3 regions of the Bacillus sp. WC2507 genome follow, and region 3 is predicted to be linked to each of the others. Evidence: riboswitches for the same ligand, from Rfam matches in the RefSeq annotation. Region 3 holds a riboswitch; each other region holds the start of a gene.
The links. A riboswitch is a leader RNA that binds a small molecule or an ion and turns the genes downstream of it on or off. The one in region 3 is predicted to bind thiamine pyrophosphate.
Positions count from the first base shown of each region.

Region 1: it holds a riboswitch for thiamine pyrophosphate, as region 3 does, so the genes downstream of both, tenA (thiaminase II) here and thiM (hydroxyethylthiazole kinase) in region 3, are expected to answer to the same signal.
Region 2: it holds a riboswitch for thiamine pyrophosphate, as region 3 does, so the genes downstream of both, tenA (thiaminase II) here and thiM (hydroxyethylthiazole kinase) in region 3, are expected to answer to the same signal.

Region 1 is NZ_JBQXPN010000001.1:3,107,993-3,110,271, forward strand. Features, by position in the region: partial or broken gene ACUN28_RS16640 (N-acetylmuramoyl-L-alanine amidase C-terminal domain-containing protein) at 1-5, opposite strand, end outside; gene tenA (thiaminase II) at 161-850, opposite strand; TPP riboswitch at 974-1,079, opposite strand; gene ddlB (D-alanine--D-alanine ligase) at 1,152-2,066, opposite strand; gene pdxR (MocR-like pyridoxine biosynthesis transcription factor PdxR) at 2,071-2,279, opposite strand, start outside.
Region 2 is NZ_JBQXPN010000001.1:4,871,262-4,873,540, forward strand. Features, by position in the region: gene ACUN28_RS25705 (ABC transporter ATP-binding protein) at 1-256, opposite strand, end outside; gene tenA (thiaminase II) at 225-920, opposite strand; TPP riboswitch at 1,003-1,105, opposite strand; TPP riboswitch at 1,166-1,277, opposite strand; gene ACUN28_RS25715 (SH3 domain-containing protein) at 1,547-2,279, shown strand, end outside.
Region 3 is NZ_JBQXPN010000001.1:5,208,381-5,210,659, forward strand. Features, by position in the region: gene thiE (thiamine phosphate synthase) at 1-466, opposite strand, end outside; gene thiM (hydroxyethylthiazole kinase) at 483-1,289, opposite strand; TPP riboswitch at 1,362-1,471, opposite strand; gene topB (DNA topoisomerase III) at 1,744-2,279, shown strand, end outside.

The DNA of each region.
Region 1 (2,279 bases), 2.1 Mb from region 3:
GCAGAAGTTTATCCAGTTAATGCGTAGAAAATTAAATTAACTAACTTATCGATATGCCATTTTGCTATATCCGCAGCACTATCGACTTTACGCAAATCTGACAAGAAAAAATATATAGATAGGTATTATCCATACCTATCTATAACATTACTTCCATTCTTTATCCGATTACATCTTTTACTTCTGTATTCACTGGCCACTTTTCTAAAGTATAAGCCATTTCCCAAAATGAATATTCATATTGACTGCTAATAATGAAATGCTGTTTCATTCGCTTACGGTCAGACTCTGTTACGTTTTCAGCGATAGTATCTAATCTTGTAATTTGCTCTTCAACTAGCGTACGGAACCAATCAGATCCATAAGCAGAAATCCATTCGTTATAAATTGGTTCTTCTGGCTGACACTCTTTTAAACGCTCACCAATTTCATAATACAACCAATAGCAAGGTAAAATTGCTGCAATGATATCGCCTAAATGTCCTTCATACGCAGCACGATACATATGTGAAGTATAAGCGTATGCAGTTGGAGCAGGGATAAAACTATCTTTTTCTTCTTGAGTTATCCCTAGTTTCTTCGCAAAATTCTCATGTAAAGATAATTCCGCCTCGTATGTATTTTGAGCATGATGTGCCATACGAGCTGTCGTTTCTAATTCCAGTGCTTTTGCAGCTCCTAAAGTTTGTACTCTAGCAAAATGACTCAAATAATATGAATCTTGCAGCACATAATAGCGAAAACTAGCTAAATCTAACGTTCCTTCACCAAGTTGTTTTACAAAAGGGTGATGAAAACTAGCTTCCCAAATTGAATCTACTTCTTGACGTAATGATTGTGAAAATTTCATTTAAATCCCTCCCATAATGTATAAAATTTAAGTATTTACCCACAATTATTAAATCTGTAAAATAAAAAAACTTTCTTTACAGGCGTAAAGAAAGTGAAATTGACAGTATTTATTCATGAAATAGCAATGTCTTTCCCACTTCCCTACGCTGGCATTAACCAGATCAGGTACTAAGAGTCTCAAATTCCCATTTGATCTCAGCCTATAATAGGCCCCCCTAGTGGATAAATATTTAATTTTCGTATTGTATTCATCATAACATACTTCATGTTACTGTCAAAAGTATTCATGATACTGCTACTTAAAACCCTTCTTCTTCCCTTACTCTTAATGAAGTTTCAATAATCATATCTAATAGTTTGCTATAATTAATTCCCGCTGCATCTGCACTTTTTGGTAATAGACTTGCTTGTGTCATCCCTGGTAATGTATTAACCTCCATTACATATGGAATACCGTCTTTCACCATCATATCAACCCTTGCATAAACACTACATTTTAATGCTTTATAGCAAGCCAGTGACGCTTCGTTTACACGTTCTTTCAATTCAGCTGGAAGTTCAATAACTTCTTCAATAGTACCAGCATCATCATATTTCGCATTGTAATCAAAGAACTCCGCCGCATGTCGAATTGAAATGATGGGTAACTGTTTTCCATCAAAAATGGAACATGTAATCTCGTCACCTTTTATATACTTCTCTATTACTACTTCAGAATCCCATTCGAACACAGTTTCCAGCATTGAAATTAATTCGTCTTTATCATATACAATCTTTACCCCGACACTCGAGCCACCAGAGTTTGGTTTTACCACTAACGGAAATCCTAACTTATCTAATTCATCAAGATTTAGATCCTCCATTTTTGTAAGTTCAATCCAATCTGGTGTTTCTATTCCTTCATAACGTAAAATCTTTTTCGAAATGTTTTTGTCCATACATATACCGCTAGATAACATATTGCTCCCGCTATAAGGAATACCTAAACTTTCAAGCGTTCCTTGAACAGTCCCATCTTCTCCGTATTTTCCGTGTAATGCAAGCAGCGCAAAATCAATGTCTTTCGCTTTTTCGATTAAATCCATTTTTTCGTTTAACGTAATTGGAACTATGTCATACTTACTTTTATCTAAATGTGCAATCATTTCATTTCCAGTCATAATTGATACTTGTTTTTCAGAGGATACTCCTCCCATAATAACGCCAATTCTCATTTCCTCAACTCCAAATTTCATTTTTTATTGTATCACCGATTATTTTGATTCCCCGAACAATTTCTTCTTCTTTCAAACGTGAAAATCCTAATCGAAAAGTGTTCGTTCCTTCTCCATTAGAATAAAAAACATCTCCAGGAGAAAATGTAACCCCCTGCTCATAACACTTTTGCAAAAGAGTACGGGCATGAATTTTTTCTTCTAACTCTATAA
Region 2 (2,279 bases), 340 kb from region 3:
TCCATGGCAGGAGCATATCTTTTTGGGGCATATACCCTACAGGATGGCTCTTTGTTTCTGTCAGCTCTATCTGTCCCGTACTTGTTTCTTCTAAACCTGTAATAAGGCGAAATAAAGTACTTTTCCCGCATCCACTCGGTCCGATAATACTTACAAACTCTTTATCTTGTATAGAAGCATTTAATTCCTTGATGATTGGTTTCTCATCATAATGAAAAGAAACATTATGAAACTGTAGTATGTTCTTGCTCCTCAAATCCCCACATCTCCTTACGATAGGACATATCCCAGAATAAATATTCAAATCGACTGGAATATAGGAAAATCTCCTCTAATCGATCTAGCTCTTTGTCAGACTTTCCAACTGCCATTTCATTTAATAAATCTATTAACCAAATACAAAGGCTACCGTATTCTTCCGAACTATATCCTTGAATCCACTCACCAAAGAACTCATGATCTCTTGCTCCAGGAATATCGTTTAAACGCTTTCCAATTTCCCAGTAGCTCCACATACATGGAAGAAGTGCTGCTATTAATTCCGCAAGCGTGCCATTTTGAGATACAGACATCATGTAATTTGTATAGGCTAAATTTTTAGCAGATGGTTTTGCAGATTCTATCTCCTCTATAGAAATACCAAGTCTTTTTGCATATTGTTTATGGATTGTCATTTCTCCATTTAATATGCCATCAATTTGTTCAGCAAATTTCCCCATTACTTGTGGATTCGTTGCTTTTACAACACCAATCGCATATAGCTTTGCATAATCTAACAAATATAAATAATCTTGAATAATATAATACTGAAACTTATCTTTTTCTAACGTGCCATCTCCCATACCTACTACAAACGGGTGATTATGACTCATCTCCCAAACTGGTTGTACAGTTTCTAATAATCTATCGCAAAATTTCATTTCTCTATCCCCTTTCAATTTATATATCTAAATAAAAAACCACTTCTAAATAAGAAGTGGTTACAGCAAATAAAATTATAATTTATTCGTTGCTCCACTTCCCTTCGCTAGTATTACCTAGATCAGGTCTGTAAGGGTTAAGGATTATTCCTCTCTCAGCACAACAAGCACCCCTAGTGGTTTCAATATGAAATTTTCAAATAAAAAAGCCCCGTTTCTATACGCAAAGAAACGGGGACTCATTATTATTGTCCGAATTGCTTCCCTACGCTAGCATAATCTAGATCAGGTAATGAAAAGGATCAAAGGCTTACGGCCTACTCTCAGCTGGCAACACCAGCTCTCCTAGCAAACTATGAAATTATCACTGTCAGTATAACACCGTAATAAGACATCATCAACTATTTTAATTTTCTCAATTGTCAACAAAATAACGGAACTATATAATACTTATATTCTATCTTAGAAATTATTATCCTAATTAATTGGATAAAAAGGAATCATTATCCTCAAAAAATTTATTTTTATATTGATTTCATATTACATTTATGTGAATACACCCACTATATTATATCTTTATACTATAATAAAATTACAACTATACAACTAGAGGAGGTCTCTATTATATGAATATGAAAGCTACTGCTTTAACAGCAACTACTGTCGCAATTGCCTCTTTACTTCCTTCTATGGGAGAAACAAATGTACAAACAGCCAACGCTGAACAATTATCTAATGTAAAAACTGGATATGTAAAAGTCGATCAAGTAGCCTTACATACAAAAGATAACGCAAATAGCTCATCAATTGATACAATCCGCTTTAATACGAAAGTGAACATACTTGAAACAACTAATGGCTGGTATAAAGTATCTGTTAATAATAAAGTAGGTTACGTACAAAAAGATGCTATTCTACTAAAAAACAAACTTCAATCTAATAATCAATACATCGTTAATGCCAATGCATTAAACGTTCGTTCTGAACCTAATTTAGAATCTTCAATTTTAGATGTATTACCAAATGGGAAATTCGTTACCATTCAAGAAGAACAAGGTGATTGGTATAAAATTTTACATAATGGCAAAACAGGTTACGTACAAAAGGCATTCGTGTCTAATGGTTCACAGCCTTTAGTAAAAGGCATCACAGTTCAAAATAATACGAAATACACAGTTGCAACACCTAAACTTAATGTACGTAGCACCGCTAGTACAAGTAGTGCACTACTTGGTTCATTACAGAATGGTACACAAATACAAGTAGTGGAAACTGTAGGAACTTGGTATAAAATTCGTTTTGGCACAGGATACGGATATGTGGCAAAACATTATGTGGTGCAAAATCAAACGCAATCAC
Region 3 (2,279 bases):
TCGTTCCTTGCACAGCTTTCGTATCTTTTTTCGTACTCGTTGGGAAAATAGGGCCAACACCTAAATAATCAGCTCCGTTTTCAATTGCCCAACGTGCTTCTTCAATTGTATGTGTAGATACACCAACAATTTTATCCCCCATTTTTTCACGAACAGAAGTAATTCCTTCATCATCTTGTCCAACATGCACGCCATCTGCATCTAACTCGAGAGCTAGTTCCACATCATCATTTACGATGAATGGTACACCGTACTCCTTACAAATTGCTTGTAGTTCTTTTGCGAAACAAATGCGTTTCTCTCCCGTTAAAGCGCCTTCCCCCTTTTCACGAAATTGAAAAATTGTTATACCGCCTTCAAGTGCATCTCTCAATACTCGTAGTGGCTCCTTCGTACAATTGTTACTTCCCATAATAAAATATACTGATAATAACCTAGACATTTCAGCCTTTGTAATCCGCGACATCTAGTTCCCCTCCTTACTATATAATCTCAATCTTCCCATACTTCTCAATATCACCTGAAGTGGTATTCGCTAACTGATTTAAAAATTCAATTTGGAAACTACCCGGTCCCTTTTCCACTGTCTTGGCAGCTGCTAGTTCCGCAGCTACACCATAAAATGTTAATGCGGCTACCGCTGCCTTTACATAATCCTTTTCTATCGCTACAAATGCTCCTATTACAGAAGTTAGTAAACAACCAGTACCTGTAACTTTCGTTAAAATAGGGTGACCATTTTGAATAAGAATAGTTCGCTCTCCATCTGTAACAACATCTTCTTTTCCAGTAATTACCGCAACTGTATTCAATTCGTCTGCTGCCTGCTTTGCAATACTTACGACATTACCATTTCCAGCACCAGCGTCTACTCCTTTAATTTCCCATCTCTCATTAATAACATTCGCTATTTCAGCTGCATTTCCGCGAATAATCGCTAACTCGATTTCAGCTGGAATATGTCTCGCAACTTCTGTTCGATACGATGTTGCTCCTGCACCAACTGGATCAAACAGTACTGGTACATTGTTCACATTTGCTGATTTACCTGCAAGTAACATTGCTTCTACTTCTTCAGGGCGAAGTGTCCCCATATTTAATACTAACGCTCCAGCAATGCTAGCCATTTCTGCTACTTCTTCTTTTGCATACGCCATTACAGGCGATGCCCCTAACGCTAACAAACCGTTAGCTGTAAAATTTGTTACAACGACATTTGTAATATTATGAACGAGCGGATTAGATTCTCTCACCAAATCCACTACTTTACTAATTTCTTTTATATTCATCATTCTCATCCCCTAACTATAGTGATGGGAGATACACAAAAAGACACTTTGCGCGTACGCAAAGTGCCTGAACATGTGCTTTTACACTCTCCCTACGCTGGCATTATCCAACAGGTTCAAATGGTCAATGACGGATTAGTCATACTCTCAGTTTGCATCCACAAACTCCCATGTGTTTAGTATTCTTCTACTTCAAAGTCTACTCTTATTCTAGTAAAATAACAAGTTCTTTACTTTTCTATTTAATATAGAAGCAACTAATAAAACAATACGTATAATAAATAAGTATCTATTTCTCATAGTCTCATCATGGTGCATATTATGTTCTGTCGCCATCATTCACTTTCAAACAGATGTTATCCCACTAAAAAACGTTCAAATCTGGAGCGAAACTGAATCTCAAGAAGATGTATGCTATAGTTAACGTATGGAAATTTGAAAGGATGTTTTAAATATGTCAAAAAGCGTTGTAATCGCTGAAAAGCCTTCCGTTGCACGTGATATTGCTCGCGTACTGAAGTGCGATAAAAAAGGAAACGGCTACCTTGAAGGTAGTAAATATATTGTAACTTGGGCTTTAGGTCATCTCGTTACATTAGCAGATCCAGAAAGCTATGATGTGAAATATAAAAAGTGGAATTTAGAAGATTTACCGATGCTACCAGAGCGTTTGAAATTAACGGTGATTAAACAAACAGGGAAACAATTTAATGCTGTAAAAAGTCAGCTTCTTAGAAAAGATGTAACTGAAATTATTGTAGCAACAGATGCTGGACGTGAAGGAGAGTTAGTCGCTCGCTGGATTATTGATAAGGTTCGAGTTAACAAACCAATCAAACGTCTATGGATTTCATCCGTTACTGATAAAGCAATTAAAGATGGCTTCGCTAATTTAAAACCAGGTAAAGCATATGACAATTTATACGCTTCTGCAGTTGCACGTTCAGAAGCTGACTGGTATATCGGTCTTAACGCGACTCGAGCTTTAAC